One region of the Bradyrhizobium sp. Pha-3 genome, then DNA from elsewhere that is predicted to be linked to it. Evidence: riboswitches for the same ligand, from Rfam matches in the RefSeq annotation. Region 1 holds a riboswitch; each other region holds the start of a gene.
The links. Region 1 has a riboswitch for cobalamin ahead of ACE10X_RS40155 (TonB-dependent siderophore receptor). Riboswitches for the same ligand answer to the same signal wherever they lie in the genome.
Positions count from the first base shown of each region.

Region 2: another riboswitch for cobalamin. It lies ahead of ACE10X_RS02440 (TonB-dependent receptor); the one in region 1 lies ahead of ACE10X_RS40155 (TonB-dependent siderophore receptor).
Region 3: another riboswitch for cobalamin. It lies ahead of ACE10X_RS16545 (DUF1636 domain-containing protein); the one in region 1 lies ahead of ACE10X_RS40155 (TonB-dependent siderophore receptor).
Region 4: another riboswitch for cobalamin. It lies ahead of ACE10X_RS09460 (ribonucleoside-diphosphate reductase subunit alpha); the one in region 1 lies ahead of ACE10X_RS40155 (TonB-dependent siderophore receptor).

Region 1 is NZ_CP170151.1:8,400,018-8,407,985, forward strand. Features, by position in the region: gene ACE10X_RS40150 (PepSY domain-containing protein) at 1-899, opposite strand, end outside; gene ACE10X_RS40155 (TonB-dependent siderophore receptor) at 902-3,184, opposite strand; cobalamin riboswitch at 3,290-3,486, opposite strand; gene ACE10X_RS40160 (GTP-binding protein) at 3,716-4,645, opposite strand; gene ACE10X_RS40165 (amidohydrolase family protein) at 4,647-6,137, opposite strand; gene ACE10X_RS40170 (hypothetical protein) at 6,288-6,827, opposite strand; gene ACE10X_RS40175 (ABC transporter ATP-binding protein/permease) at 6,833-7,968, opposite strand, start outside.
Region 2 is NZ_CP170151.1:540,426-548,393, forward strand. Features, by position in the region: gene ACE10X_RS02425 (MFS transporter) at 1-326, opposite strand, end outside; gene ACE10X_RS02430 (hypothetical protein) at 553-1,800, shown strand; gene ACE10X_RS02435 (hypothetical protein) at 1,965-2,138, opposite strand; gene ACE10X_RS02440 (TonB-dependent receptor) at 2,251-4,518, opposite strand; cobalamin riboswitch at 4,627-4,825, opposite strand; gene ACE10X_RS02445 (FecCD family ABC transporter permease) at 4,938-5,981, shown strand; gene ACE10X_RS02450 (ABC transporter ATP-binding protein) at 5,978-6,751, shown strand; gene ACE10X_RS02455 (ABC transporter substrate-binding protein) at 6,952-7,767, shown strand; gene ACE10X_RS02460 (MBL fold metallo-hydrolase) at 7,864-7,968, opposite strand, start outside.
Region 3 is NZ_CP170151.1:3,568,113-3,576,080, forward strand. Features, by position in the region: gene cbiB (adenosylcobinamide-phosphate synthase CbiB) at 1-339, shown strand, start outside; gene cobD (threonine-phosphate decarboxylase CobD) at 351-1,316, shown strand; gene ACE10X_RS16535 (cobyric acid synthase) at 1,313-2,761, opposite strand; gene cobO (cob(I)yrinic acid a,c-diamide adenosyltransferase) at 2,773-3,426, opposite strand; cobalamin riboswitch at 3,463-3,678, shown strand; gene ACE10X_RS16545 (DUF1636 domain-containing protein) at 3,772-4,146, shown strand; gene cobW (cobalamin biosynthesis protein CobW) at 4,143-5,177, shown strand; gene cobN (cobaltochelatase subunit CobN) at 5,177-7,968, shown strand, end outside.
Region 4 is NZ_CP170151.1:1,974,065-1,982,032, forward strand. Features, by position in the region: gene ACE10X_RS09450 (hypothetical protein) at 1,021-1,269, opposite strand; gene ACE10X_RS09455 (hypothetical protein) at 1,971-2,903, shown strand; cobalamin riboswitch at 3,305-3,521, shown strand; gene ACE10X_RS09460 (ribonucleoside-diphosphate reductase subunit alpha) at 3,732-5,561, shown strand; gene ACE10X_RS09465 (ribonucleotide-diphosphate reductase subunit beta) at 5,552-6,625, shown strand; gene ACE10X_RS09470 (hypothetical protein) at 6,722-6,892, shown strand.

The DNA.
Region 1 (7,968 bases):
CCGATTGTAATCTCGCGGGTGATGCCGCGAGCCGAGAACGCGCCGCCGGGATTGAGCGACAGCCAGCCGCTGAACATCCAGGTCAAGACGCAGATGCCGCCGATCAGGCCGGCGATGTGATGCCAGGCCATCCAGCCACGATAGGGCGAGACGGCGCCGCTCGCGTAGCGGCGCGTCAGCCGCAGGCGCAAAATGCCGATCCAGAAGCCGGTGACCGCGACGACAAGACAGACCCCCGAGATCCACAGCACCACATCCCGCCACAGCGGGCCGTTCTTGCGCAACACGGTCGGATAGATCCAGTGCGGGATCGAACCAAGCCAGTTCCAGATGCGCTCGCGACGCGTGGTGTCGAGCGCGATCTCGCCGGTGCGCGCGGAGACGTAGAGCTCGGTGCCATCAGGGTCGCCGAGGCCGATCAGATAGAGCGGCCGCAACGGATCGAAGCGCGCCGTGACCGACCATTGGTCGCGCGTCACGGTGCCGAGCAGTTGGGGTTGCACCGTGTGCGGATGATGACGTGCGATGGCCAGCGCCTGGTCCGGCGTGATGCGGTCGATCACGTTGCCATCGGTCGCCGAAATGGTGATCGTCCCTCCCTTCCAGCCGGTCACCCGATAGACGGGCGTGTCGTCCATCATCGCGAGCCGCAGGTCACGCGGATAACGCTCTACGCCCGCGATCGCCATCGCGCAATCGGGTGCGAGCTGCACCTCATTCCAGGGAATGACAGGGAGCGCGGCGACGCGCTCGCTGTCGGTGAGGCGCGGAAAGGCCACGTACATCATGACGAGGCCGGAGATGAACCACATCGCGAACAGGAGACACGTCGCAATGCCGATCCAGCGATGGACGACATAGAGCCATCGCCGCCAGCGCCGGATCAGAGCGTTGCGCATGGTCAAAACTTCACGTTGACGGACAATTCGGCGGTACGCGGCATGCCGAGCAGCCACTGCCCGGTGCCGTTCGAGGTCACAGCGTAGACCTTGTCGAAGAGATTGTAGAGGCGGAACGCGACCGTGGTGCGGTCATCCGGCTTCCATCTGATGCCGCCATTGACCACGTTGTAGCCCGGCCGCAGCTGGGTGTTGGCGAGATCGGAGTACATTGCGCCGACGATCTGCACGCCGCCATAGACCGACCAGTTGGGCGCGAAATCCCACGTCAGCCAGACGTTCGAGACCTGCTGCGGCACGTTGACCGGGACATTGCCGTTGAAGCTGACGATCTTGCCGCCGACAACCTGGCTGTTGTTGTCGTATCTGGCGCGCAGCAGCGCAAGATTGGCGTCGACGCGCCAGCGGTCGCTCAGCGCGAGCCCGATCGAACCTTCGACCCCGCGGGATGATTGCTGGCCGATTTGCAATGCCAGGCCGCCGGTGGGATTGCCGGGATCGGGAATCGTGAGCCCGGTCTTGACGATCTCGTAGGCAGCTAGCGTCCACTCGCCGCGGCCGCCCCAGAACGACTGCTTGACCCCGATCTCGGTCTGCTTGCCGGTCGCAAGCTGGAAGGTTTTTTGCGTCGTCGACAGCGAGATCAGATTGCTGACCGGATCGACGCCGACCGCATACTGACCGTAGAACGCGAGGTTCTTGATCGGCTCGTAGACGAGGCCAGCGCGCCAGCTGGTGCCCGATAGCGTCGTCTCAAAACTGTTTGCCGGCGTCTTGTAGTCGGTGCGGTCGACCTCGGGGCGATCATACCTGACCCCGGTGACCAGCGACAATCGATCGGTCAGCGAGAGCCGATCCTCGGCGAACAGCGCGTATTGATTGACGATCGCGTTGAAGCCCGGCGTGGTCGCCGTCGTCGTCGCGAAGAACGATCCCGGATCGAACACGTAAGGATTGACCGACGACGCGCCGCCATAGGGCGAGTTGTTGGTATGGGTGAAGTCGATCCGGTTGACGTCGAACCCGGCGACGACCTGGTTCGCAAGTCCAAACACGTGGCCGCTGACGGTCGTATCCATCCGGTTGCCGAGCTGCCTCTGGTCGTGGAAGATTTCGATATAGCTCGTGCGATCGATCAGTTGGGTCTTCGGATTCCAGGTGTAGTTCTCGATGTCGCGCCAGTGCCGCTCGCTGGTCAGGTAATACAGCGTGTTGTTGACCTTGATGCCGTCGGCGACGTCCCACTCGGTCTTGAACCGGGTCCAGCTGTCCTGATAGCGGATCGCGCTGTCCGCCGCGTTGTAGTTCTTGAAGCGCAGCGCGTCCTGGATCGAGCCGTTGATCAGCGGCGTGCCGAAATAGCGTGACGGGCTGCGGTCGCCGTAGTCCTCCGACAGCGTGAAGGCGAGATTGTCCGACGCCTGCACCCGCACGGCAGCGGAGACCACCGCGTTCGAGGTCTTGTCGCGATCGACCCAGCCGTCCGACATGTTGCCGGTGGCGTTGACGCGGTACGACACATTGGGATTGATCGGACCGGTGCTGTCCACCGAGAGCCGCCGGGTCATGTTGCTGTCGAGCGAGACCTCGGCCTCATTATAGGGCGTGTTCTGCGGCTTCTTCGGAATCACGTTGATGACGCCGCCGATCGCGCCCTCGCCGTACAGCACCGAGGCCGGGCCGCGCAGCACCTCGATGCGTTGCGTCGACCAGGTGTCGTAGGGGAACGTCAGCGTGCCGGAGCCGATATAGAAACGCGTGCCGTCATACAGCGTCATCACCGAGTTGCTGCCGGCAAAGCCGCGGGTGCTAAACGACAGGCCGCCATTGCCGGGCGCCGGCGTTGCGATGAAGCCGGCCGCGTCCTGGGTGACGGCATCGAGCACATTATGCTGGCCGCGTTCGGCGATGGTCTGCGCCGTGATGATCTCGACGCTGGCGGGCGTCTGCAGCGGCGTCAGATTGAGACGACTGCCGGTGCCGCCCTGCGTGGTGGCATTGAGCGTCGGCGATGCCGCCCCCGATGCGCCTGACGTCGCGGCGCGCGGCGTGTTGCCGGCTGGTGCGGCCGTGGCGGGTCTCGGCCGTGGCCGCGCCGCGGCGGCCATGTCACGGCTGCGCACCGCAGGCTTCGACCTTGCCGCAGCGGAAGGCGCGACCTCGATCGGATCGAGCCTGGTTGGTGGAGGAGTTTGTGCCAAGCCTTCGGCCGGCAGCAGCAGCGATGACAGGGAGCAGACGAGACCGAGGCGCCATTTGCGCGCAACGGGAAAGGACGGAGACATGGAGGGACTCGCGGTAACGTGGCACGTCACCGCGAACGCGGACTGGCGCATTGCCCAAAAGGCAGTGCTCCGATCCCACCAGGACGCCCCCGCCCGATGTGCTCGCGTGTGACCACGACTGACGGCAGGTCTCCTGGCTCACGGGTCATCGCCTGTCGACGCCTTCCCGGGCCTGATAGCCCAGTGGCAAATTGACGAAAGGCTCGCCGTTTACAGTTGCGGGGACAGCTGCGGCATTGGGGTTACCCTCGCACCGCATTCCCTTTTGATCCCCGAAGGGAACCGTCGGCAAAAACGATAGGTGGTGCCGGCAAGGCTGTCAATTCGATGCGATCGTCGCACACATGCTTTGCGAGATGCTGCTGCGGCGATGACACAGCGACATCTGCGGCTGACGCGAGGACCCTTTGTCATTCCGTCATCCTGAGGTGCGAGCGGAGCGAGCCTCGAAGGATGCACGGCCACCAGCCGGGCCGTCGCCCCTTCGAGTCGCCGCTTCGCGGCTCCTCAGGATGACGGAGAATCTTCGCATCACTTGGCTTCGACGCATCCCTGCATCACCTCATCAATCTCCGCCCGCGAGAGCGCACCCATCTCGGCGATGAACACGATGCGCGTGCGCGGCACGCCGGGCGACGGCACGCCGCCCGCAGCCAAGGTCGCGCGGCCGCCGGCGAGTTGAAACACCGTCAGCCGCCCGGGCTGCTCCACCGTCTCGAACAATCCCTTCGCCCGCGCCAGCTTCGGCGCCAGCCTGCCGATCGCCTGCTGCAAGCGCGGCAGCACGACGGGCTGCTCCGAGATCCAGCTCAGCGTCTCGAAGCGATCGGACGCCGGCCGTCGCGGCGCGGTCTCGCGCGGCGCCGGCAGATGATCGAGATCCGCCGGAAACAGCAGCGCGGCCGGCACCTCGCCATGCAACGCATCGACCACCACGACTGCCGGACGCGCCGCGCGCACGGCGTCGCGGATCGCGGCGCACGCGGCGGCATCGGCCAGATCGACCTTGCTCAGCGCCACCACGTCCGCCGCCCGCAGCTGCGAGCGCAGCAGCGCATCGTTCAGCATCCCCGCAGGTTGCGTCGCATCGACCACGCACAGCACGGTCTCGAGCGGCGCCTCCTTCCAGATCACGGGATCCATCAGGTTGCGCACGATGTCGGCGGGATCGGCGATCCCGCTGGTCTCGATCACGATGAATTCGGGACGCGGATCACGCCGCAGCAGCGTGGCGAGCGTGCGCAGCAGGTCGCCCTCCAGCGTGCAGCAGATGCAGCCATTACTCAGGCTGACCACGCCGTCGCCGGCGCCCGCGATCAGCTCCGCGTCGATATTGATCGCACCGAAATCGTTGACCACGGCGGCGATGCGCCGCCCTTGCGCATGCGCCAGCAGATGGTTGACGACCGTGGTCTTGCCCGCCCCGAGGAAGCCCGCGACCAGCAGGATCGGGACCGGCACCTCAGCCTCCGGTGACGGGCCGGCGCACCGGCCGGCCGGGACGCGCCGCGACATCGAGCACCCCATCGCTGATCAGCGGCTGGCCGCTGACCACGAGATGCCGCACGCCCTCCGCCGGACGATTCATCGCGGAGAAGGTCGCGCGATCGCTCAGCGCCTCGAAGTCGAACACCACGACATCGGCGTCGGCGCCGACCTGCAGCCTGCCCTTGGCCCGCATCGCCGGCGTGCTCGCCGACAGGATCTCGGCCGGGATCAGCGCGCATTTGCGGATGCCCTCGAGCAACGACACTTTCTTGCGCTCGCGCACCCATTCGCGGATGAAGCGGGTGAAGCAGCCCGCCGAGCGCGGGTGCGAGGTGGCATCGTCGGGCAGCGGCCAGGCGTCGCCGGTGTAGGGGCGGCCGTCCGACAGCGTCCACGGCATCGCGTCGGAGGCGATCGCGCCGCCCGGATACAGCACCGCCATGTCGAGCAGATCGCGATGATGCGCGTTGTTCTCGATGTCGAGCACGTGCCACAGCACCAAGGTCGAGGGCTCTTCGGCCTGTGCCGCCAGCAGTTCCTCGCGGCTGCCGAAGCGATGACCGTCGGTCACGCGCTGCACCGAATCATAGCCGAGGCCGTTGCGTTCCTCGAATTTCGGATCGCTGAAGAAGGTCGCCGCCAGCACGGTCGAGCCGGTGCCGTAGGGATAGGCCTCCACCGTAATCGGCAGGCCCTGCGCCTGCGCTTTCGCGATCAGGGCAACACAGCGTTCGATATCCGTCTTGCTCGACGAGTTGAAATGACAGATGTGCATATGCGCGCCGGTGGCGCCGGCATACCCGATCAGTCGGATATAGGCCTCGGCCGCGCTCTCGGGATCGATCCGCGACATGTAGGCGACGTGGGTGAAGGTCGGCACCGCATGCGTGGCCGCGAGCTGGCACACCGCGGTCAATTCCTGCACGCCGGCGCCCGGCGCATAGGCGTTGAGAATGCCGATGCCGATACCGCCCTCGTTCAGGCCGATCGCGAGGCGGTCGAGGATGCCGCCGACCTCGCCTTCGGTCGCGACGTTTTCGATCCAGCGGCGATCGCGCATCGCGGCGCCAAACGATTCCAGCGAGCTTTCCGAATTCGAGCCGGTCATCGCGCCGATGCGCGCGAAGGCCCAGTTGGCGGCGGCGCCGTAGTTCAGCACCCTGCCCTTCTCGGCCTGGCGCTTGTACCAGGACGCGACCGGCAACACGCCGGCCTCGAGGTCGAGCGAGGTCGTCACCCCGTCGAAGGCCTGCATGCGGTCGGCCGGAATGGTCTGGCCATGCGCGTGCAGGTCGATGAAACCCGGCGCCACCACGAGCCCGGTCGCGTCGATCTGCCGCTCGGCGCCGCCGAGGCCGGTGCCGACCGCGGCGATCTTGCCGTCGACCACAGCCACATCGCCAATCGCGTCCATCCCGCTGGCCGGATCCACCACCCGGCCGCCGCTGATCACCAAGCCACCCATCTCGTCACTCCCCGCATTCCGAAACCGACCGGTCTCCTGTCGAACACAGAGAAGCGCATCGCACTGATCGCAGCAAGCCGGCCAGGGTTGTGGCGACATGCTGTGACGGAATATCCGCCGCGCGTGATGGCGATTGCAGAGAGCCCCGTCCTACGTTCCGGTTGCACGCCGCGATGGCAGCCCGCGCCAGAGATCGGGGCCGGGCTTCACGCGGCTCGCCACGAGTTTTGGCGGCGTGCGGTCCTTGGCGATCGCCGCCTCGACCGCGCGCTTGAGCCTGACATTGTCGATCTGCGCCAGGAATCGCCGGATGACGGCCTCCTGATCCGCACTTTGACCGGAGATCGCCGCGCACAGCTCCGCCGTCGTCCTGCGGAAGAAGTGGAAGGCGTCATCGGCCGCGCCGCCCAGCCGGTCGACCTCGCCGGCCACACCGAGCGCGTGCATCCGATCGTCGTCGTCGAGCGTCACTGCGAAGCGCAGCACGGCAAGCTGCCAGGCACAAAGCAGCTTGCTCTCCGGTTCAGTCGCGTACTCGCGCATCAGTCGAACACCCCGCGCGTCTGACCTCCTTCGGCTGTCGAAGGAGGTCAGACGCGGCGCGACTATCCTTGCGCGGGAATAGGTTTTCGAGGGGAGCGCGCGCCCGATCGCATAGGAATCGCATAGGCGGAGCGCGCCGAGGCCCAATTCGCTCAGATCCCCTCGAACTGCAGCCGGGCCAGCCGGGCGTAGAGGCCGCCCGCGGCGACCAACTCGGCGTGGGTGCCCTGCTCGACGATCCTGCCCTGTTCCATCACCAGGATGCGGTCGCAGGACAAGACGGTCGCCAGCCGATGCGCGATCACCAGCGTGGTGCGGTGGCGCATCAATTCCTCCAGCGCGGTCTGCACCAGCGTCTCGCTCTCGGCGTCGAGCGCCGAGGTCGCCTCGTCGAGCAGCAGCAGCGGCGCATCGCGCAGGATCGCGCGCGCGATCGCGATGCGCTGGCGCTGACCGCCGGACAGCGTCACGCCGCGCTCGCCGAGTTGGGCGTCGAAGCCTTCGGGCAGGCGGCGCAGGAATTCAGTGGCATGGGCGAGATCGGCGGCGCGCTCGACCTCGGCATCGGAAGCATCGGGCCGGCCGAACCGGATGTTCTCGCGGGCGCTTGCGGCGAACACCACGGAATCCTGCGGCACCAGCGCGATGCGCGCGCGCACCTCGGCCGGATCGGCCTGCCGGATCGGCACGCCGTCGAGCGAGATCGTGCCGGATGTCGGATCGTAGAAGCGCAGCAGCAGATGGAACAGCGTGCTCTTGCCGGCGCCGGACGGACCGACGATCGCGACCTTTTCACCTGATCGCACCGCCAGCGACACGCCGTCGACCGCGAGCGCATTGGGCCGGGTCGGATAGGCGAAGCTGACATTGTCGAAGCCGACATCGCCGCGCGCCGGCTGCGGCAGCGCGCGCGGCGAAGCGGGCGCCGCGATCTGCGGCCTGACGCGCAAGATCTCGAACAGCCGCTCGGCGGCGCCCGATGCGGCCGAGACCTCGCCCCAGACCTCGCTGAGCTGGCCGAGGCCGCTCGCGGCGAACGCCGTGTAGAGAATGAACTGGCCGAGCCGGCCCGGACTGATGGTTCCGACCAGCACGTCGTGCGAGCCGACCCAGAGGATCACGACGACGCTGGCGAACACGATGAAGATGACGATCAGCGTCAGCACCGCGCGCGCCTTGGTCGAGCTGCGCGCGGCTTGATAGGCCTGCTCGACCTCGCCGGCAAAACGCGTCCTGGCGAGCCGCTCGCCGGTATAGGCCTGCACGGTACGGATCGCATTGACCAGCT
Region 2 (7,968 bases), 1.5 Mb from region 1:
AGCGACGTATAGCTGAGATGCAGGCCGAGCCCGATCAGCGCGCAGCCGCCGACGGTCAGTCCGATCAAGAGGATCTTGCGCGCACCGATATGGTCGGCGAGGTAACCGATCGGCGCCTGGGTCAGCCCGGAGACCACAGCGAACACCGTCAGCGCTAGGCCGAGCTCGACATAGCCGACGCCCAGCTGTTGCTTCAGGAATGGGAACAGCATCGGCAGCACGAAGATATGGAAATGGCTGACCCAATGGGCGACCGAAATCCCCGTCAGCGTGCGCAGCGCGCTGTCAGCTTTCGCTTGCTGCGGTGCGGCCAGAACGTCGACCATGTTCTCGAAAACCCCAGTTCCATAGCGTTTTCAGGCGAAGAGGGTACCGGTTCGCGTGAAGAAAACGCGTCAAACAGAATGCCCGGCAGGGCCCGCCGAAAATAGAGATTGGCCGCTAATTGTCCATGAACGCGGGCGCATGGCTGCCCCCGGCACGGGCGTGCCGGATCGACACATGCGGCATTAAATGCGGCGACAAAGCGCGGCGGCACGGCGATGATCGGTCATGATCGACGCCAAAAAGCAGCTCAAGGTGCTTGTGTCAGAGGGCTCCAGCACCTCCGGCCGCGAGGCGATCACGATCCTGGGGCTGGCCGGCCATCACGTCGAGGTTTGCGACCCCTCGCGCTGGTGCTTGGCGCGCTACTCCCGCTTCGTCCGCAAATACCACCATTGTCCGCCGCTGCGGTCAGATCCGGCCGGCTTCCTGCGCTTCGTCGAACGCCTGTTGGCGTCGCGGCATTTCGATGTGCTGCTGCCGACCCATGAGCAGGGGTTTCTGTTCGCCCGCGCCGCGGCGGGGCTGGCCTCACGTACCGGCCTCGCGCTGCCGGATTTCGCCAGCTATCGCGCCGTGCACAGCAAGGCCGGCTTCAGCCGTCTGCTCCCCCGGCTCGGCCTGCCGCAGCCGCCGACCCGGATCGTGAGCTCGGCCGAGGAACTGCGCGAGGCGGTGCGGTTTCCATCCGTGGTCAAGACGTCGGTCGGCACCGCCAGCCGCGGCGTCTGGTTCGTGCGCGATACCGGCGATCTCAATCGCGCGCTCTACGACCTCGAGTCCGCAGACGATTTTGCCGGCGAGGTGCTGGCGCAGGATCTGATCACCGGCACGGTCGAGAAGGCGCAGTCGGTGTTCTGCCACGGCACGCTTGTCGGCTTCCATGCGTACCGCCAGATTGCGGCCGGTGTCGGCGGCGGCGAGGCGATCAAGGAGAGCGTGAGCAGGCCGGCGATCCGCGCCGGCCTCGAGACCATCGGCGCGCATCTTCGTTGGCACGGTGCGCTCTCGGTCGACGTCATCATGCCGCTCGACAGCGCGACGCCGCTGTTGATCGATTGCAATCCGCGGCTGGTCGAACCGATGAACGCCTTTCAGTCGGGCGTCGATCTGGTCGACTTGCTGCTGCGCGTCTCGCGCGGCGAGACCCCGGCGCCGCTGCCCGAGGGCCGCGCCGGGGTGCGGACGCATCTGGCGATGCAGGCGCTGCTCGGCAGTGCGTCGCGCGATGGCACGCGGCGTGACCTGATCCGGGAATGCGGCCGCATCGCCACGGGCGAAGGGCACTATCGGGGAAGCAGCGAAGAGCTGACGCCGGTGCGGCTCGATTGGCTCAGCGCCGTGCCGCTTGCGATGACCACGGCGTTGCTGCTCGCATCACCGCAGATCGCCTCATCGCTCGCGCGCGGCGGTTTTGGCGCGCATCTGCTCGATCGCGGCAGCATCAAGGCGATCGAGGGCGAGGAATTCGGTTAACTCCAACCCGTCGTCCCGGGCAAGCGAAGCGCGACCCGGGACCCATAACCACAGACATTAAATTGTTGCGCAGCGTTGGAGCCACAGCGTGCTTCAACAACTACCCTGCGGCAATGGGTCCCGGCTTTCGCCGGGACGACGTGGGGATGAATTGTTGCGTTAACCTACAATGGCTCGTCATCATTGCCGTAGCGGTCGAGCTTCGGCGTGGCGATGTCGCCATCCTCGTAATAGTCATCGTCCTGCAGCGCTGCGGGCGGCGGAGGCTTCTTCGACTTATCGTCGGTCTTGTCTTTGGTCTTGGCGCCGTCCTTGCTCGTCTTTCCGGCCTTGGCCATGCGTTTCCCCTGCACGGGTCAAATCAGCTGGCGGAATTCTACTCCAGTTTGCGGACGCTTGTAACGTGATGAGAGGGTACGGCGGAGTCGCACCCCGCCCCACCGGATAGCTCTAAAACGTCGCGCCGGCCTTTACCATGTAGGTGCGGCCCGGCAGCGGATAGGCCGAGAAGCGGCCCTCCGTGAACGTGCTCGCGATGGCGTAGTCGTAATAGAGCGCGTTGAACAGGTTGTTCACGCTCAGCGACCAGAAGAAGCGGTCATACTGCCCGCTCAGCTTGATATCGGCGGTGGCATTGCCGGGAATCCGGCTCTGGGTGTTGGCCTGGTCGTTGTCCATGATGCGCGAACTCCAGGCCCGCACCGTGGCGTCGAACACCAGATAGTTCTGCCAGATATTCCAGGTGACGCCGAGATTGCCGGTGTAGCGCGACACCAGCGGCACGTCGTTGCCGGCCCAGATGCCTTCGCGGAACACCGCACGGGTGATCGCCATGCCGCCGCGCAGGGTGACGCTGCCGCTGACCTTGAGCGCTGCGCTGGTCTCCGAGCCGTAGCGGCGGGTGGGGTCGAGGTTGGTGTTGAAGAACAGCACCGGGTTGAAATGGATCTCGTTCTCGAGATCCATCAGATAGACGCTGGTTTGGACCTGGAAGCGGTTGGTCCTGAGGCGAAAGCCGCCCTCGACGTCCTGCGAGGTCTGGGTCTTGAGCTGGAAGGTCTGCGGGATCGGGGCGAAGGTCAGCGGGTCGAATGACGGACCCGACGCGACGCGTTCATCGACATCAGGCGTGCGGAATGCGCGGGCCGCGCGGCCGAACACCGAGAAGGTGTCGGTCAGGCGATGCTCGACACCGACATGCAGCGCGTATTGCGTCTCGTTGCTGTCGAGCGGCGCCGCCTGCGCGTCGAACGCGAACGGCGCGTTCGGGTCGTAGCGATCGCGCGCCGAGACGCTGGTGTTCTGCACGCGCGCGCCGTAGGAGAAGTCCGTCGTCGGCAGCACGCCGATCGTGTGCTGCCAGTAGCCGGCCACGCTCTGCTGCTCGATATTGTAGATGTGGAACGGGTCGACGCCCCGATAGGCGCCGCGCGCCTCGCGGAAGGTCGAATCGTAATAGTCGATGCCGGTCAAGATCGTCGACGGCATCCCCAGCATCACATTCTTGACGCTGAGCCGCGGCGTGAGCGACCAGGTCTGCAGCGCGGCGTCATTGTAGGTCGAAGCGAAGCTGATGGTCGGCACCGTGCCGAAGAAGCCGCTCTGCGTCTCGCGCTGCCGCCAGCCGCCGTCGACGATGAGGTCGACGCCGTTGATCAGCGTCCTGGTGAAGCCGGCGGTGACGCTGGCGGTTTGCTGGTTGGCGTAGTCGAAGGGCGTCGCGGCGCCGCGGCGATCGGTGAGCAGTTCGTTGACGCCGATCGACGGATCGACCAGCCGTCCTCCGGGCAGGCCGAGCTTCTGGTCGCTGCCGGTGACGGTGAGGAAGGCGGTGAGATCAGGCGTGGTGTAGCTGACGTTGCCGACGGCGTTGCGTTGGTCGAGCGCATTGTTGACGCGGTAGCCGTCGGACTTGATGCCGTTGCCGTAGAACGAGGTGGACCACGGTCCGGAATTGAGCGCAGCGGAGACCGCGGCCATGCGGGTGTTGAACGAGCCGACTCCGGCCTCGGCCCGCATCGTCGTCGGCGGGCCGCCGACGCCCGTCTTGGTGATGATGTTGACCACGCCGCCCACCGCGTTGTCGCCGTAGAGCACGGCGCCGCTGTTGCCGCGCGTGATCTCGATGCGCTCGATGGAATCGAGCGGGATCGTGGTGAGGTCGAAGCCGGCCTTGTCGACGTCGTTAAGGCGGCGGCCGTTGAGCAGGAACAGCGTGTTGTCGGTCGCGAATGCGCCGAAACCGCGCAGGTCGACCGAGGTCTTGGCGCCGTTCGGCCCGCCATAGGGCGTTTGCAGCTGCACGCCCGGCACCTGCGCAAGAATCTCCGGTAACGACTGCACCGGCGAATGCGCGATGTCGTCGGCGGTGATCACGGCCGAGGAGGCGCCGACAATGCCGGCGAACTGGCGGCCGCCGCCGGTGCCACCCGTTCCGGTGGCCACGCCGCTCCCCGTCGTGCCCGATCCGCTGCCGCTGCCCGTATTGTTACTCTGCGTGGTGCCCGGCGCCGGGCGGCGCGGCGCCGGCGCTTCGTCAGCGGCCGGCCTGGCGCGCGTGACGTTCTGGTCGCCCGGCTTGGTGACTTCGATCGCCGGCAACTGATCGGGAGCGGGTGCCTGCTGCGCCCGCGCGGCGGAGACAAGGATTGCCGGCGCGATCATCGTCGACGCGAGCAGAAGCGCGCGGTGCCGCCGATCGAGAGGGAAGGAAAACATAAGCGAGGCCTCGGCAACGTCAGTGGCACGTCACCGCGAACCAGTCTCACCATCGTGCTCACGGCATCAGGTGAAGCTCATGCCTGTACTCCCCGACTGGCATCCTCGCGTGTGACCACGGCTGACGGCAGGTCTCCTGGCTCGCGGGTCGTTACCCTTCGTCGCCTTCCCAGGACCGAGATTCCCAGTGGCCTGTGACGAAGGATTCACCGCATACAGTTGCGGGGGCAGCCGCGGCGTTGGGGAAGTTTCCCCGTACCGCATTCCCTTTTCATCTCATGAAAGAACCGTCATGTTCATCTAGGGTTCGGCCGGGCAGCAAAGTCAATCCGGCCGAAGTCGGGCGGCGGCCGGGCGGCCACGGTTTTTGTCGAGTGTCGCTTGTCTGCCACGGCGATCGCTGTAAGACCATGGGTTCAATGAGCGTGCAGGATTTTGCCTTGGCGGCCGAGGTCGCGGCGCGACGCCGGTGGGGCGCCACCGCGGCGTTGCTCGCGCTCGTGGTCCTGCTGCTGGTGATCTCGCTCGGCATCGGGCCGGTGCGGCTGTCGCCGCTTGCGGTGATCGAGGCGCTGTTCGGCGGCGGCAGCGACGTGGCGCAGGTGATCGTGCGCGAGATCCGCCTGCCACGCACCATCCTGGCATTCGCGATCGGCGCTATTCTCGGGCTGTCCGGTGCGGCGCTGCAAGGGCTGCTGCGTAATCCGCTGGCCTCGCCGTCGCTGTTCGGCGCGCCGCAATCGGCGGCCTTCGGCGCGGTGCTGGTGATCGCGCTGGGCCTCGCCGATGTGCGCTCCTATGCGCTGCCGGTGGTGGCGATCATCGCCGCCTTCGGCTCGGTGTTCGCGCTGCTTGCGATCGCCGGCCGCAATGCCGGGCTCTTGATCCTGATCCTCGTGGGGCTCGCGATCTCGAGCTTTGCGGGGGCGGCGACGGCGCTGGTGATGAATCTCTCGAGCAATCCGTTTGTGGTGCTGGAGATCGCGTTTTGGCTGCTCGGCTCGCTGGAAGACCGCAGCTTCCAGCACGTGGCGCTGGCACTGCCCTTCATCGTCGCGGGCGCCGCCATCCTGCTCAGCCAGGCGAGCGCCTTCCGCGCGCTGACGCTTGGCGAGGAGGCGGCGCAGAGCCTCGGCGTCGACGTCGGGCGGTTGCGGCTCCTCGTGATCACAGGTGTGGCGCTCGGCGTCGGCGGCGCGGTCGCGGTCACCGGCACGATCGGCTTCATCGGCCTTGTCGCGCCGCATCTGATGCGTCCGCTGATCGGTCACGATCCGGCGCGGCTCTTGGTGCCGAGCGCGCTCACCGGTTCGGCGCTGCTGCTCGCGGCCGATATCGCGGTACGCATCATCCCCTCGACATCGGACATCAAGGTCGGCGTGCTGACCTCGATCATCGGCGTGCCGTTCTTCCTTTACCTCATCATGCGCGAACGCCGCGCGCTCGGCGGAGGCGTGGCATGACGCTGCTCTCCGCCGCCGCTCTCAATGCCTCGCTCGGCAGCCGCGAGGTGCTGCGCGATATCTCGCTGTCGCTGCCATCGGGCCATCTGGTCGCGCTGGTCGGGCCGAACGGCGCCGGCAAGACCACGCTGCTGCGCGCGCTGGCCGGGCTGATTCCCTCCGATGGCGAGATCCGGATCGGGGGCGATCCGCTGGCGTCGCTGCCGCTGCGCGAGCGCGCGAAACGCTTTGCCTATCTGCCGCAGGGGCACATGGTGCACTGGCCGCTGCCGGCGCGCGACATCGTCGCGCTCGGCCGCTACCCACACGGCGCGACCGATCCGGCGCGGCTGTCGCAGACGGATATTGAGGCGGTGCTGCGGGCGATGCAGGCGGTCGACGTCACTGAATTCAGCGATCGGCGCGTCACCGAACTCTCCGGCGGCGAGCGCAGCCGCGTCGCGCTGGCCCGGGTGCTCGCGGTGGAGGCGCCGGTGATCCTCGCCGATGAGCCGACCGCCTCGCTCGATCCGCGCCACCAGATCGACGTGATGCAGAAGCTGCGCAATGTCGCCGACACCGGTGTGCTGGTCATCGTGGTGACGCACGATCTCGGGCTCGCCGCGCGCTTCGCCGATCACGTGCTGGTGCTCGCGGAGGGGCGGCTGGCCGCGCAGGGCGCGCCTGTCGAGGCACTGTCGGAGAGCGTCCTCGCCAGCGTGTTTCGGGTCAGCGCCTATCGTGCCGAATTTCGGCGCGAAGCCGTCATCGTGCCGTGGGCGGACGTCTGATGTGGCCACGGCCTCACCACGAGCTCAGTTCACCTCTCCCGCTTGCGGGGGAGGTCGCTGCGCTCGAAGAGCGCAGCGGGTGGGGGCTCTCTCCACGAGATGACTCGCGGCGACACCCCCACCCCAACCCTCCCCCTCAGGCGGGAGAGGGGGCGCTGTCTTCGCGCGGACGCTCTGTTGCGTCATCTTGCGTCGCCCTGATGCTTTCACTTCTCGTGTGGCTCGCGTCAGCCGACACCTCGCTCGCCGCCGGGCCGCGCATCGTCTCGATGAATGTCTGCAGCGACCAGCTCGTGCTGTCGCTGGCCGACCCCGACCAGATCATCGGCCTCAGCCGCTTCTCGCGCGATGCATGGCAATCCTGGGCCGCGGAGAAGGCGCGAAATTTTCCGCGCCTGTCCGGCGAGGCCGAGGACGTGCTGCTGCTCAAGCCCGACCTCGTCGTGGTCAGCCTGTTCGACAAGCGCGCGACCCGTGACCTGTTGAAGGCCAACGGGCTGCACCTCGTCGAATTCACGGTGCCGCGCACGCTGGACGAAGTGAAGGAGCAGATTCGCGCGATGGGCGATGTGGTGCAGCACCCCGATCGCGCGGAGGCCGAGATCGCGCGCCTCGATGCGGCCACCGCCCGGGCGCGGGCGGCGGCGAGCGCGCATCACTACCGCGTGTTGCCGCTGGAGCGGCGTGGCTTTGTGCCCGGCGACGGCAGCCTGGTCAGCTCGCTGCTGGCGGCAGCCGGCCTTTCCAACGCCGCCGGCGAACTGGGCGTCGGCGCAGGCGGGTTTGCTTCGCTGGAGGCGATCGTAAAACTGCGGCCGGATTTCATCCTGGTGTCGGAAGCCGGCGACCGCGCCGAGGATGACGGTCGCGCCGTCCTGCTGCATCCGGCGCTGGAGCGCTTCTATCCGCAAAGCAAGCGCATCGTGCTGCCCGAGCGGCTCACCGTCTGCGGCGGCGTGATGCTGGCGGATGCGCTGGATCGGCTGACGGAAGAGTTGCAGCGAGTGACGCGGTGACCTTGTAGCCCGGATGAAGCGAAGCGCAATCCGGGGCCACTCAATCCGCGGATGGGCTGATCCCGGATTGCGCTGCGCTTCATCCGGGCTACGGGATCATCCCATCACCACGGGCCCGCCAGCCTTCTTCCACGCATCGATGCCGCCTTCGATATGGGCGGTGTTGACCAGTCCGGCTTTCTTCGCGGCGGCCACCGCCAT
Region 3 (7,968 bases), 4.6 Mb from region 1:
GCCCGGATCGACGATCTCGCCAATCTCGTTCCGGCCCGGCTGACCGGGCTTCTGTTCGTGCTGCTCGCGCCGAACCGTTCGCAGGCGTGGTCATGCATGTTGCGCGATGCGCATCGACATCGCTCGCCGAATGCCGGCTGGCCGGAAGCGGCGATGGCCGGCGCGCTCGGCATCCGGCTCAGCGGTCCCCGCATCTATCACGGTCACGTCGCCGATGAGCCCTGGCTGAACGAGGGCGCGCGCGATCCGGCCGCCGCTGACGTCCTCATCGGGCTGAAGCTCTATCGCTACGCCATGGTGCTGTTGGCTGCGGCGTTCGCCGCCCTGGCGTTGACGTGAAGGAGCGGCGCATGCGTGAGCACGGCGGGAATCTTGATGTCGCCCAGCAGCGCTTCGGCGGCGCCGCGGACGACTGGATCGACTTGTCGACCGGGATCAATCGGGTGCCGTATCCCCTGGTCGATGTCGAACCGCGACAGTGGAGCGCGCTGCCGTCGCGATCCGATCTTGAATCGCTGCACGACGCCGCGCGGCAGGCCTATGCCACCGACGCGCCGATGATGGCGATGGGTGGTGCGCAGGCCGCCATTCAGTTGCTGCCGCATCTGGCGCTCAAGGGGCGGGCGCGGATCGTGGCGCCGACCTACAATGAGTATGCCGCGGTGTTGTCGGCCGCCGGCTGGGACGTCGCCGAGGTGTCTGATCTCGCCGCGCTCGCGGGAGCGGACATTGCGATCGTCGTCAATCCGAACAATCCCGATGGACGACGCCATGATCGGCAGGAGTTGCTGGCACTGCTGCCGCGCGTTGGCCGGCTCGTCGTCGACGAGAGTTTTGCGGACGCCGTTCCTGACCTGTCCCTTGCACCGGAAGCAGGACGCGCGGGGCTCTTGATCCTGCGCTCATTTGGCAAGTTTTACGGACTTGCCGGCCTGCGCCTCGGCTTCGCTCTCGGCAGCGAGGCTGATATCGCCGCGCTTGCCGCGATGGCGGGCCCATGGCCGGTTTCGGGCGCCGCGATTGCGATCGGACGGCGCGCGTTGCTTGATCGCGATTGGGCAGAGGCGACAACCGCGCGGCTCGCGGACGACTGCGTCAGGCTCGACGCGGCAGCGCGATCGCAGGGCTGGACGCTGCTCGGCGGCACGCCGCTGTTCCGGCTTTATGAGGTCGGCGATGCACTGGCCGCGCAGGCGAAGCTTGCCCGCGGCCAGATTTGGTCGCGTGCCTTCCGGCAAAAGCCGGGATGGTTGCGGCTCGGCTTGCCGGGCGGCGAGGCCGAATGGTCTCGCCTTTCCGCTGTGCTGTCGGTTTAACGCGCCAGCGCGAGCAGGCCTTCGATATCGAGATGGGTCTCGATGTGCTCGGCAAGCGCATCGAGTGCGCTCTCGACCCTGGCGCCGTAGGGCCGATCGGCCGCCGCGATGTCGAGTTGCGCGAGGAAAGCCTTGCGAAATTCGTCCGAGGCGAACAGGCCGTGCAGATAGCTGCCGTGAACGCGCCCGTCGCTCGAAATGGCGCCTTCCGGCGCGCCGCCAAGCGATGCAAAGGGCCGCGCGCGATCCGGCCCGTCGGTGCGCCCGATATGGATTTCGTAGGCGGAGATCGGCTGGTTGGTCGCAGCATGCACCGCACTGACGCGCGTCAGCGTCTTGTGTTCGGTCATCGTGGTCGTGACATCGAGCAGCCCGAGGCCGCGCGTTTCGCCGGCAGGACCCTCGATCCCATCGGGATCGGCGACGGTGTGCCCGAGCATCTGGTAGCCGCCGCACAGGCCGAGGACATGGCCGCCGCGGCGATGATGCGCCAAGAGATCGATGTCCCAGCCCTGCGCGCGCAGGAACGCGAGATCGCCGCGGGTCGATTTCGAGCCGGGCAGGATGACGAGCTTCGCATCACCCGGGATGGCTTCGCCTGGACGTACCATCACGATATCGACGCCGGGCTCGAGCTTCAGCGGATCGAGGTCGTCGAAATTGGCAATCCGCGACAGCGCAAGGAATGCGATCTTGCGCTGACCGGGCTTGCGCGCCTCGCCGAGCCCGAGCGCATCTTCGGCCGGAAGCTCGCCGGCGCGGACGAACCAGGGCAGCACGCCAAAGCCGCGCCACGCCGTGCGCTCTTCGATCAGCCGGTAGCCGTCATCGAACAATGTCGGATCGCCGCGGAATTTGTTGATGACGAAGCCCTGGATCATCGCGGCATCATCAGGATCGATCACGGTCTTGATGCCGACCAGCTGCGCGATCACGCCGCCGCGGTCGATGTCGCCGACCAGCACCACGGGCACATCGGCTTTGCGCGCAAACCCCATATTGGCGATATCGGACTTGCGTAAGTTGACCTCGGCGGGGCTGCCGGCACCCTCGACCAGCACCAGATCGGCGCGCGCCTTCAGGCGCGCAAAACTCTCCAGCACCGCGGCCATCAATGATGGTTTCATGCCGGCATATTCGCGCGCGCGTGCGGTGGCGATCCGTTTGCCGTGCACGATGATCTGGGCGCCGACATCGGTCTCGGGCTTGAGCAGCACCGGGTTCATGTCGGTGTGCGGCTCGACGCCGGCGGCGAGCGCCTGCAACGCCTGCGCGCGGCCGATCTCGCCGCCGTCGACGGTCACGGCGGCGTTGTTCGACATGTTCTGCGGCTTGAACGGCAGCACGCGCAGGCCGCGCCGTCTGGCCGCGCGGGCGAGGCCGGCGACGATGAGCGACTTGCCCACGTCCGAGCCGGCTCCCTGGATCATCAATGCGCGCGCCATGGTGATGTCTGTCAGAACTCGACGCCCGGCTGGGCCTTGATGCCGGAGCGGAACGGATGTTTCACCAGCGTCATCTCGGTGACGAGGTCGGCAATCTCGATCAGCTCCTCCTTGGCATTGCGTCCGGTGAGCACGACATGGGTCATCGGCGGCTTCGATGTGGTCAGGAAGTCGACGACATCGGCGATCGCGAGGTAATCGTAGCGTAGCGCGATGTTGATCTCGTCGAGCACGACCATGCGCAGGCTCGGGTCTGCGATCAGCTGCTTGGCCTTCTCCCAGCCGGCTTGCGCTGCCGCTATGTCGCGGGCGCGATCCTGCGTCTCCCAGGTAAAGCCTTCGCCCATGGCGTGGAATTGACAGAGATCGCCGAAATGCCCGGTGAGCAGGCGGCGCTCGCCGGTATCCCAGGCGCCCTTGATGAACTGCACCACGGCGCAGGGGAAGCCGTGCGCCACACAGCGCACGATCATGCCGAACGCGGAGGAGGATTTTCCTTTGCCGGCGCCGGTATGAACGATGATCAGGCCCTTTTCACCGCTCTTGGTCGCCATGATGCGGTCGCGGGCGGCCTTCTTTTTCGCCATCTTGTCCGCGTGGCGCGCATCCAGCGAAGAATCGGTGCCGACGGCGCCGTCCGCAGCGTCGTTTCCATCTGAAGTCATCACGTTCCTTCGGCTTGACAAGTGCGAGGCTTGGACGAATGGTGGGCTCGCGTTGGTTCCTGTCCTACGACAGGCGAAGAGGGAATGCGATAGGGCTATGACCGCAAGGTTTGCCCGAAGCGCAGCCGCCCCCGCGACCGTGACCGGAGAGATGCCCAAGCCACTGATTCCATACGGAGTCGGGAAGGTGGGCATCGAAGGGTAAAACCTGCTCCGCAAGCCGGGAGACCTGCCAACGCAGCATGTTGTGAGACCGGCGGACGGGGTGTTCCGCGACGGGGAACGAACCTGTCCAAAATCGGTTCGTGTGCCTCATCGCTTCCCGCTGTCAATCCAGGAAGGGCGATGAGCGTTACACTTCATGTCTGCATCACTTGCCGCGCCGGCCAGACACCGGCGGAAGGCGAGCTCGCGCCCGGTGCGCGCCTGCATGCCGCGCTTGTCGAGGCCGGCGTGCCCGACGACGTCAATCTGGTTCCCGTCGCGTGCCTGTCGGCCTGCAGCCAAGGTTGCTCGGTCGCGCTCAGCGCGCCGGGGCGGTGGTCCTATGTCTACGGCCGCTTGTCCGCCGACAATGCCGCGGATGTGATCGCCGGTGCCTCCGCCTATGCGGCGGCGCCTGACGGCATCGTGCCGTGGCGCAGCCGTCCGGAAATCTTCCGCAAGCAATCGCTCGCCCGCATTCCACCTCTTCCCGTCGTGCCGGAGGCCGCAGAATGACCACGCTCGCCAAAATTCCGGTCACCGTCGTGACCGGCTTTCTCGGCTCCGGCAAGACGACGCTGATCCAGCATCTGATCCGCAACGCCAACGGCAAGAAGCTCGCGGTGCTGGTCAACGAATTCGGCAGCGAAGGCGTCGACGGCGACATCCTGAAGTCGTGCGCCGACGCCAATTGTCCGGCCGAGAACATCGTCGAGCTCGCCAATGGCTGCATCTGCTGCACCGTCGCCGATGATTTCATCCCGGCGATGGAGCAGTTGCTGGCGCGGAATGTGAAGCCCGATCACATCGTGATCGAGACCTCAGGGCTCGCGCTGCCGAAGCCGCTGCTGAAAGCGTTCGACTGGCCGGAGATCCGCTCGCGGATCACGGTCGACGGCGTGATCGCGCTCGCCGACGCCGAGGCTGTCGCTGCCGGCCGTTTTGCGCCTGATCCGGTCGCGGTGGATGCGCAGCGTGCAGCGGACGACAATCTCGACCACGAGACGCCGCTGTCGGAGGTGTTCGAGGACCAGATCGCCTGCGCCGATCTCGTGTTGCTGACCAAGGCCGACCTTGCCGGGGCGGAGGGGATCAAGGCAGCGAAAGCGGTGATCGCGGCCGAGATGCCGCGCGAGGTGCCGATGCTGCCCGTCGTCGACGGCACGATCGACGCGCGCGTGATCCTCGGGCTCGAGGCGGCGGCGGAAAACGATCTCGCGGCGCGGCCGTCGCATCACGATGGCGAGAAGGAACACGAGCACGACGATTTCAATTCCGTGGTGATCGATCTTCCGGAAGTTTCGGATGTCGACGCGCTGGTCGCCTCGATCAAGGGATTGGCGCGCGAGCAGAATGTGCTGCGCGCCAAGGGCTACATCGCGGTCGAAGGCAAGCCGATGCGGCTGCTGGTGCAATCGGTCGGCGAGCGGGTGCGGCATCAGTTCGACATGCCCTGGGGCGCCCGGGTGCGGCAGTCGAAGCTCGTCGTGATCGGCGAACATGCCGACATCGACGAAGCCGCGATCAGGGCACGGCTTGGTGTCTGATGCACGTCGTCTTCCGCGAGAGCCGCGGCCTTGAGGAGACCGCGACGCCAAGGGACCTCGGCCAGGATCCGGCCGATCTCGTGGTGTTGTCGTTTTCCGACAGCGATCTTGCTGCCTTCGCGGCCGGCTGGCGGCGCGGCCGCGCTGCGTTGCCGTCGCTGCGGCTCGCCAATCTCGCGGAGCTGCGCCACCCGCTGTCGGTCGACACCTATATCGAGCGGACGCTCGCGCACGCGCGCGGCATCCTGGTGCGGCTGATCGGCGGCGAACCCTATTGGCCGTACGGGCTGGCCGCGGTGCATCGGCTGGCGAAGGAGCGCGGCATCGCCCTGGTGGTGCTGCCGGCCGATGGCCGCGACGATCTGCGGCTGGATGCATTCTCGACCTTGCCGGTCTCGACGCTGCGCCGTCTCAAGGCGCTGTGCGACAAGGGCGGCGCCGTTGCCGCGCAGGCCGTGATCGCGCAGCTGGCGCTGGCGTCCGGACTCTATGCCGGGCCTGTGGTCGGCGAAATCGATCTTCCCGAGATTGGCGTCTACGATTCCCGGCGCGGTGCCATCACGGCGTTGCCGGCACCGGACGGCCGGCCGCGGGTGCTGGTGACGTTTTATCGTTCTTATCTTGCGGCCGGTGATACGGCGCCGGTCGATGCATTGATCGATGCATTACGCGAGAGGGGCTTTGATGCCCACGGCGTGTTTGTCGCCTCATTGAAGGCGGCGGGCGTGGCAGATTGGCTGCGTATTCAGTTTGCGCAATGCGTTCCAGCGGCGATCGTCAATGCGACCGCGTTCTCCGCGGCCGGTGACGACGGCACGACGCCGTTCGACGTTGCATCATGCCCGGTGTTCCAGGTCGCTTTGTCGACCGCAAGGCGCGAGGATTGGGCCTTGTCGCTCCGCGGGCTCTCGCCCGGCGATCTCGCGATGCATGTGGTGCTGCCGGAGGTCGACGGCCGCCTGTTCACAGGCGTCGTCAGCTTCAAATCGCCTGGTGAGCACGATCCCGAGCTGCAGTTCACGCATCTTGCACATCGAGCGGACGCCGAGCGCGTCGCTGCAATTGCCGCACGCGTGGCTGCCTGGCATCGGCTTGCCGGCAAGCCGGCACAGGAGAAGCGGCTTGCGCTGGTGCTCTCGAATTATCCGGGCCGTCCGCATCAGATCGCGCATGCCGTCGGCCTCGATGCACTGGCCTCGGTCGAGGCGTTGCTGACGGATCTCGCAGCTTCCGGATTCGATCTTGAGTCGGTGGGATCGCTGGGCGACGTTCTGTTGCGCCGGAAGTTGATATGGGGCGTGGCCGAGTATCGCGCGGCAATCTCCAGCCTTCCGCAGCAACTCCAGGACGACCTTGTGCGCGCATGGGGCGCGCCGGAGGATGATCCCGATTGCCGTGACGGCGCATTTCATTTCGCGGCGATCTGCTGCGGCAAATCGGTCATTGCCGTTCAGCCGGAGCGCGGTGAGGTCGGTCAGCGCGACGCCGATTATCACGATCTGGCGCGCACGCCGCGCCATGCCTATGTCGCGTTCTATCTGTGGCTCAGGCGGCAAGGCATCGATGCCGTCGTCCACATGGGCGCGCATGGCACGCTGGAATGGCTGCCGGGCAAGTCGGTTGCGCTGTCATCCGCATGCTGGCCGGAGGCGCTGATCGGCGATCTGCCTGTTGTCTATCCCTTCATCGTCAACGATCCCGGCGAGGCCGCGCAGGCCAAGCGCCGGATCGGTGCCGTGACGATCGGTCATCTGCCGCCGCCGCTCGCGCCAGCGGCGCTGCCACAAGCCCTGCGCCGGCTTGAGCAGCTGCTTGATGAATACTCCACCGCCGATGGTCTCGATCCGGCGCGGCGGCAGCGCCTGATCGCCGCGATCCGTGAGGAAGCGCGGATCGCGGGCCTGGAGGACGATCTCGGTCTCGCGACGTCGGTCTCGGCGGCCGAGGCCATTCCGCAGATCGATCGTTTCGTCTGCGATCTCAAGGAAAGCCAGTTCGGCGACGGCCTGCATGTGTTCGGGCAGGGCGCCTGCGGCGAGGCGGAGAAGGCCGCGCTGCGCGATGCGCTCGCCGGCCGGTACATTGCGCCGGGGCCGTCGGGCTCGCCCTATCGCGGGCGCAGCGACGTGCTGCCGACTGGGCGCAATCTGTTTGCCGTCGATCCTCGGGCCGTGCCAACGCCGTCGGCGCATGCGCAGGGCGTGAAGCTCGCCGAGGAGCTGCTGCGCCGTCACTTGCAGGATCACGGCGACTGGCCGAAGGGACTCGTGGTCGACCTCTGGGGCTCCTCGACGATGCGCACCGCGGGCGAGGATTTTGCGATGGCCCTGCACCTCGCCGGCATCGCGCCGCGCTGGGATCACGGCTCGGGGCGGGTGTCGGGCTACGACATCATCGCGCCGGCGGAGCTCGGCCGGCCGCGCATCGACGTGACGCTGCGCGTGTCGGGGCTGTTCCGCGACGTCTTCTCAGGGCTGGCCCAGTTGTTCGAAGCCGCGGCGGAGACGTTGTCCGAACGCAGCGACGAGGCGGACGAGAATCCTTACCGAGAGCGCGTCTCGCGCGTGTTCGGTCCTCGTCCCGGACATTACGGCGTTGGCATTGCGTCGCTGTCAGATGTCTTCACCGAGGAGGCGCGCGAGGCGGCCGGCGAAGCCTGGCTGTCGGCATCGTCGTGGGCCCTCGCATCCGATGGCGAGATGCGGCCCGATCGCGCCGGCATCGAGGCGCGGCTCGCGGCTGCGGACAGCTTTGTTCACACCCAGGATTTGCCGGAGACCGATCTGTTGCT
Region 4 (7,968 bases), 3.0 Mb from region 1:
ACTATCCATGGGAACGCCGCCGTCTAAATATTCGCCCGTATGGTAAAACGGACAACCTTTCGAGAAGCTGACGGCGCTCAGACGATTTCAGGGTGATTGATGAAGTAGTCTTGCCCGCAAGGGACCTGGACGTATTTCAATGCCGGTGCCAGCTTCGCTTAGTTGCGTTCGCCTGGCCTGGTGCCATGTCAGCGAGTTAAAGCTTTACGTCTGCCTATCGGGAGCATTCGTTGATTTGGTCCAACAATCTCGCAAGAGCTCCGGAACACCTTAAGGTGGGCGCTGATTTCGCAGTAGCCACCCCCGCGCCTGCGCCAGAAAAAGTGCTCGCTCTTCTGAGCTGCTGGCTCTTCTGAGCTGCGCATCCAGCATGGTCGGCTCAGATACCGGTCGTCGACCAAGTCCTCGAAAAACTCCATCGTCAGACGCGTTGAGCGGACCCAACTTGCACTGACAAACATCAAAGCTCGGACGCCCGGCCTAAGTCCTTTTGTTCGTCCTTGGCCGCTGCGCTCTTCGACCCTGCATCGAATCCACGTCGCGGGCTCAATACGAGATAACAGTTGGGTCACGCGGTTACGAAGGGCGGACGCAAACTAGCCGCAAGAGCAGGTTTAACGACTTGGGAGACGAATAAGTTTTCTCCTCGCGGTTCGGCCATGTGCGGCACACCCGCGATGGCGAAAGTTGTTGTCCGCGGGTGCCTGCCTGACATCACATTGCAGTTTCTCAGCATGTCGATCTAAGGAATGTGGCGGCTTGGCGAGTGAGGACCAGTGGTGGCGGCACGTCCGCCGTCGAATGATGGCTCGGCGCGTGACGGCGCGGCTCCAAGCTTCGGCCAAATCCGATGCTAGTTAGTTAGATTCGTCCGCTTCATGCGGTCCCGTCAGTTTCTGCTCAAAGCTCCTTGGATTGACCGCGCATGTCTGCTTATTGCCGGTTGAGGCCCGTGTTACTCCTCACAGCGGGAACGTCTCTCATCCTTAAACGTCGAATTTCATCCGTATGACGAGTCTTTTAGAGCAGTTCAAAGGTTCGCATCAAAAAAAATCGCAAGCTGCGATGTAGGATGCCGCTACCTCCTAGCTCGGACAGCTGTTGCTCGAAGCCTGTGGCGTCGTTGCGATACGCGACGGCTTTGCCGTCTCTGAATGCATCAAAGCTGATCGGATTCAAGATCAGTAGTCGGCTTTGCGCCTTGTGCGCGTCGGATACGTAAAGCACCCGCCCATCGTAGTACCATTGAAAATTATAGAGCTTGATCAAGCGGTCGAGAAATTCTCGCGGTGGGAGTTCCGGTAGCCGCCCGCGAATCCGCCCCTTCACCCCAGTACTTACATTGACCCGGATATTCCGATTGTGACCGAATTCCTGTAGTGCGGTCGCGAGGTCCTGATCCAGAACATGTAACTGTAAGGCGTCGATGGCAGCGTCAGCGGCGCGCCGAGCGTCCTGGCGACGTCAGGCAGGTGAAAACAGGAACACATAGCACTTTCTTCAAGATGCAGCCTCCGAGATCGGATGAGTATACCTGCTATTTTCACGACAGGATCGACACCAAAATTCGTCCCAAGTTGGAGGCCGATGCTTCTTCCTAAATGGAAACCTGCCGCGGTCATCGGGTAACGAACGCTCGTCAGCTTTCGGTCAGCTCGCTTCTCTAAGGTGCTGGCCGATTCGCGCTCACGAATGCTGCCAATCTTATCACGCGACAGAAACGGTTCTTCTCATGTTGCCTGCCGTTGCCTCGACCCGCTCTCAACTCGGCCGAATGTATCTCCAGCGGCTGTTCATCGGTGCGGGACCAGTTTCATGAAAATCTTACGCAGGCGGATGCTCTTGTCCGCTTGCCGCTTCTGCTGTCGCATCGGCGGGTGTAAGACCGACCTGTATACCAAAGTGCGGGCGAGTACGAAGGCACTGTCGTCGACTCGCTTGCAAATGAGATGGGAGGAACTGTGTTGCGGATGGATTTTTCGCGTATTAATCGGTCTAAAGCTATATTCCATAATATTTATGCTTCTGATGATCCGAGGGCATATTTCTCGATCCTCGGAGACCTAGATTATATGATTCCGGACGTGGCTGAGCCGGTTGTGCGCCAAATCCTGGCAGCGAAAGCTTCGGCAACCGGCCTTAAGCCCGTCGTGCTCGACGTTGGATGTTCATACGGCATCAACGCAGCAGTGCATCGCTTTCCGCTGACCTTCGGGGGCTTGCGTCACCGCTACGCCCGGCGTGAGATGAGGGCGATCAGTTCTGAAACACTGGTGAGTCTCGATCGCAATTTTTATGCAGCCTGGCCTGATGTCGGGTTGGCGCGCTTTATCGGCCTCGACGTGTCGGTACAGGCGATCAGCTATGCAAAGAGTGTTGGCCTCTTGGAGCAGGGCATCGTCGCTGACCTTGAAAAGGAGGCGCTATCGACGGATAGCGCGCGCATTCTCCGCTCCGTGGATGTTATCATGTCAACCGGATGCATCGGCTACGTTACCGAGAAGACGTTCAGCGAGATTCTCGATGCGACAGAGAAGCAACCATGGATCATCTCCTTTGTGCTACGAATGTTCCCATTTGAATCGTTGGCCGAAGCGTTTGCAAAGCGTGGTCTTGTGACAGAACGTCTTACCGGCGCGACGTTTATCCAGCGTCGCTTTCGCGATGCTGAAGAGTTTGAAAGTTGTTTGGCCAGCTTGGCGGCCCTTGGCGTGGATGCGACCGGCCTCGAATCAGAAGGGCTGTTGCATGCGGATCTGATCTTGTCTCGCCCAGAGGCGGATGCGCGGGCCACGCCTCTGGAAGACGTTGTCACCGTCGCCAGCGGCAGGGGACGGCCGATTGGACCCCGTTACGTTCATGTTGAAAGCAACGAGGGCTTGCACGTTGCGCTGGAGCCCTGACAGTTAAGGACCACTGTGCAGCGCGCGAGTCTCTTCGGCGCTGGATCAAGACGTCGAAAAACAAGGCCATTCTGGTCGAAGGCGCGCCAGGGCCAATGTTGTTCGCCGACGATGGATAACGATTCGTCCAGATGCCATTTGTCGCGGCGAGCGCTGCGATTCAGATCGGAGAGCGCCTTGCCGAATTCCCTCTCTGCTGACGCGCGGTTTCATAGATCGCATCAATGCGACACGTGGGTCAGAATTTCCTCGACTATGCGCAAGCTTAACGGAAACTGAAAGGCAGCCCAAGGCATCTCTGCAGCAAGAAGTGACAGCGGCGATAGAGTGGTCCGGGCGGTCGGTATGTTTTTGCCTTCTAAATCTTGATCTCTCCAATTGACGAATCCCGGCGCGTAGACCTATCTATAGTCAGTCACGGTCTTCCGTTCCCCACATCTTGTAGGGTGGAAGCTAAGAGGGAACCCGGTGCGCCAAAACGGCAACTCCGGGGCTGCCCCCGCAACTGTAAGCGGCGAGCGGTTGTCATCATGGTCACTGGCGCGACACAGCGCCGGGAAGGCCGATGGCCGCAGTGACCCGCGAGCCAGGAGACCTGCCGCGACCGAATGAAAGTCCTCGGGCGGGGTGTCCCGGTGGGTCGCTTGCAGCCGGGGACATTTGCCCGGATTCCTCGCAAGTCGTCCGCGCCGGCCCGCGCCCAACATCGCGGGGTTGCCGATGTCGCCGTCTTACAATTTCGATCAGCAGGGTCATCTCATTGAGCCGCCGCATGTGCAGCCGCGCCCAGCGCAGGCAAGGCCTACCCCGCCTGAGTCGGGTCTTGTCTTGCCATCGCCGGCTCCGCTGCCGCGCCCCCTTGCTCCATCGCCAAGGCGGGCCGATCTCAAGCTCGATCGGACGCGCGACGACCTGTTGACGCCGTTCGGCAAGCTGACGGTGACCGACCGTTACCTGCTCGCCGGCGAATTGCTCCAGGACATGTTCGCGCGGGTGTCTTGCGCCTTCGCGGATGATGTTGCGCATGCCCAACGTCTCTATGATGCGATGTCTCGGCTGTGGTTCATGCCGGCCACACCGGTGCTGTCCAACGGCGGCACCACGCGCGGTCTGCCGATCTCATGCTTCCTTAACTCGGTGTCGGACTCGCTCGAAGGCATCGTCGGCACCTGGAACGAGAATGTCTGGCTTGCCTCTAACGGCGGCGGCATCGGCACCTACTGGGGCAACGTTCGCTCGATCGGCGAGAAGGTGAAGGGCGGCGTTACCTCGGGTATCATCCCGTTCATCCACGTCATGGACGGCCTGACATTGGCGATCAGCCAGGGCTCGTTGCGGCGCGGCTCTGCGGCGGTCTATCTCGATATCCACCATCCCGAGATCGAGGAGTTCCTCGAGATTCGCAAGGCGTCCGGCGACTTCAACCGCAAGAGTCTCAACCTGCACCACGGGATCAACGTTACCGACGCGTTCATGCGTGCCGTGGGCGCCGGCACCGCGTTCGCTCTGCGCAGCCCGAGGACCAACGATGTCATCCGCGAGATCGACGCCCGCCAACTGTGGCAACGCATCCTGGAGAACCGGCTGCAGACCGGCGAGCCTTACTTGTTGTTTATTGACACCGTGAACCGGTCGCTCCCCAAGCACCAGCGCGAGCTCGGCCTCAAGGTCTCTACCTCCAACCTGTGCAGCGAAATTACCCTGCCGACCGGCATCGATCATCGCGGCGAGGAGCGCACCGCGGTGTGCTGCCTGTCGTCGCTCAACCTCGAGACCTGGGATCAGTGGAATGAGAAGCCAGGCTTCATCGAGGACGTCATGCGCTTCCTCGACAACGTGCTGACCCACTTCATCACGGTGGCGCCGGACGGCATGAAGCGTGCCCGCTACGCCGCCTTGCGTGAGCGCTCCGTCGGCCTCGGCGTCATGGGCTTCCATTCGTTCCTGCAGGCCAAGGGCATTCCGATGGAAAGTGTCGTGGCCAAGTCGTTCAATCTGAACATGTTCCGGAAAATCCGTCGCGATGCCGACGCGGCATCCGTGACGCTCGCGCGCGAGCGTGGGCCGTGCCCGGATGCACTGGAACGCGGTGTGATGGCGCGCTTCAGCCATAAGATCGCGATCGCGCCAACCGCCTCGATCAGCATCATCTGCGGCGGGACTAGCGCTTGCGTCGAGCCGATCCCGGCCAACATCTACACCCATAAGACCTTGTCCGGTGCCATCTCGGTGCGTAATCCGCATCTCGCCAAGCTGCTGGCCGCCAAGGGCGCAGATACTTCGGCGACCTGGCAGTCGATCATCGCGCACGAGGGTTCAGTCGCCCATCTCGACACCCTGTCGGAACACGAAAAAGCGGTCTTTCGCACCGCCTTCGAAATCGACCAGCGCTGGATCGTCGAGCTTGCCGCCGACCGCGCCGCGTTCATTTGCCAGAGCCAGTCGATTAACCTCTATCTGCCGGCCGACGTCGATAAGTGGGACCTTCACATGCTGCATTGGACGGCATGGAAGCGCGGGGTGAAGAGCCTCTACTACTGCCGTTCAAAATCGATCTCGCGCGCGGCGTTCGCCGGCAACATCGCTGACGGCGACAACGCGGCGCCGCCGCAGCCGCAGCGGCACACTGACTATGAGGAGTGCCTCGCATGTCAGTGATCGATCTCTCATCCGTCGATCCGCGCACACTGATCGGCAAACGGTGCGTCGGCCTCCTCGACTCGACCGGCAGCTATGACGTCGATCGCTACGCCTGGGCTTACGAGTTCTGGAAGCGCCAGCAGCAGACCCATTGGATGGGCGAGGAGGTGCCGCTTGGTGCCGACCTCAAGGATTGGGCATCGGACCGCGTTACCGACAGTGAGCGCGCGCTGCTCACTCAGATCTTCCGTTTCTTCACCCAATCGGACATCGAAGTCGGCGATAACTATCTTAAGCGCTACATCCCGATCTTCCAGCCGCTCACCGTCCAGATGATGATGGCGGCCTTCACTAATATGGAGACGGTCCACATCGACGCCTATGCGCTGCTGCTCAAAACGCTCGGCATGCCCAAGACCGAGTTCGAGGCATTTCGCGGCTATTCCGAGATGCGTGCCAAGGCGGACTACATGCACGAGTTCGGCGTCGACACAGTAGCCGATGTCGCCAGGACCTTGGCGATGTTCGGCGCCTTCACCGAAGGCATGGCGTTGTTCGCGAGCTTCGCGATGCTGCTCAATTTCCCCCGCCACAACAAGATGAACGGCATGGGACAGATCGTAAGCTGGTCGGTTCGCGACGAGAGCCTGCATTGTGAGGGCATTATCAAGCTGTTTCACGAATGGAACCGAGAAACCGGCGCGGTGACGCGCTCCGTCCGTGACGATATCGTCGACGTCGCCAAAACCATGGTGAAGCTGGAGGAGAATTTCGTCGACCTCGCCTTCGGCCTCGGCAAGATCGAGGGCATGAGGCCTGAGCAGATCCACACTTACGTCCGCTATGTCGCCGACTGGCGACTGACCCAGTTGCGGATTGCCCCGGTCTTCGGCTTCTTCGAAGCCAAGGAGGGCGGGTTCACCCAGCTCAAGGCGCATCCGCTGCCTTGGCTCGTCGAGATTCTCAATGGCGTCGAGCACGCTAATTTCTTCGAGCAGCGCGCCACCGAGTACTCCAAGGCGGCGAGCCGCGGCAGCTGGGACGGCGAAGACGGGGTGTGGGCAGCTTTCGGCCGGACGTAGCCAGACGGAACGGCGCTTTGGAGCGCCCCCGCATTTTCGGACGTTTGCGAAAGTCGGCTCTGCCGCTGCTTGCGGGGCCGCAGCGGACCTTGATCTATGCCGCTCGAAATCATGGTCGCGGGCCTTTGGGATGGACGTGCCAAAGTGGAGGTGTTGAGCACACCTAAGGTGTCCGCCAGTATCGGAGTTCATCAAAAACGCTCCGGCTGGGATGAGCAGAGGCAGCGCGGTATCGGGCAACCGATCGAAGAAAACTGCGCCCGTTGATGTGCCGATGCGCAAATGAACTCAATCCCGGTTTCACGAGGCGCGCGACGTAACCGATGTCCACGCGGTTTGCGCTAAGGCCGCCTGCAATGCGGCTTAAGAAGAATTGGTTGCACGCTAGCCGTCCTTTTGGGAAGGGCGGACGGAAACTGTTTTACGCACCTTAGCCAAAGGGACGCGGAAAAACCTGACTTGAATGCTGCGGGCCGGCGGCTGTGTACGTGACAATCACGCGTGATGGTCAAGGTGGCCGACTCCGCGGCGTCGGTTCATATAAAGTGCAGGGCGGAGAAGGCAAAAGTGAGAAGAGGGCGCACTGGTGATCGTTTGTCTCTCGCCGTGCATCTATCTTGACGTGACCAGGTCTCTGCACTGATCGATTGGGCCTTAAAGTGGGAGCTTGGCAATTTTTCGCCGGCCGGGGGCCGTCACCGACTGCCGTTGCCGTCCGCAATTTCAATCTGTCGGCGCCAGAGACATGGCCCTGCCGAGGCGCGAGCCATGGTTGCTAGTGGGGAGGCCGATCTTCCCCAGAGTCCGCAGGCCGATCTTCAGCCGGCTTCGGGCCAAGGGATCGAGTCCAGCGATGGCGTGAGACGAATGAAGCCCTCTGCTCTGCGTTCGGCTGTGTGGGCACCCCGAGAAGAGTGAAAACCTTTGTGGCGGTCCTTGCTCGGTCTCACTCCGCTGCACTCCAGCATATCGATCTGAGCGCCTGTGGCTGTTTGGCCAATGAAAACCCAGTAATCCTTGGCGAGACGTCCGTCCAACATATGGAACTCGGACAGTTCTGGTGGTGCGGCTTCGGAAGGACCTGGCTGAGACGGTCCGGCTGCAAGGGGCGAGCGTGGGGTCCGGCCTGCAATGGCCCTGCAAGCGATAGCCCGGCATGCGACGGCTAGGCATGCCACGGTCCAGCGAAGGGCCGGCATCCTCATCCTGGCATATCAGATCCTGATCGACACCAGGATGAGCCTCGACCGCCTGCTGGAGAGATACTGCAGGGGACGCGCCGCGTCAGGACAGCATCGTGCGCAAGTCTGCGCCAAGCAGAGATGAATTGAAAATGCGAAGCA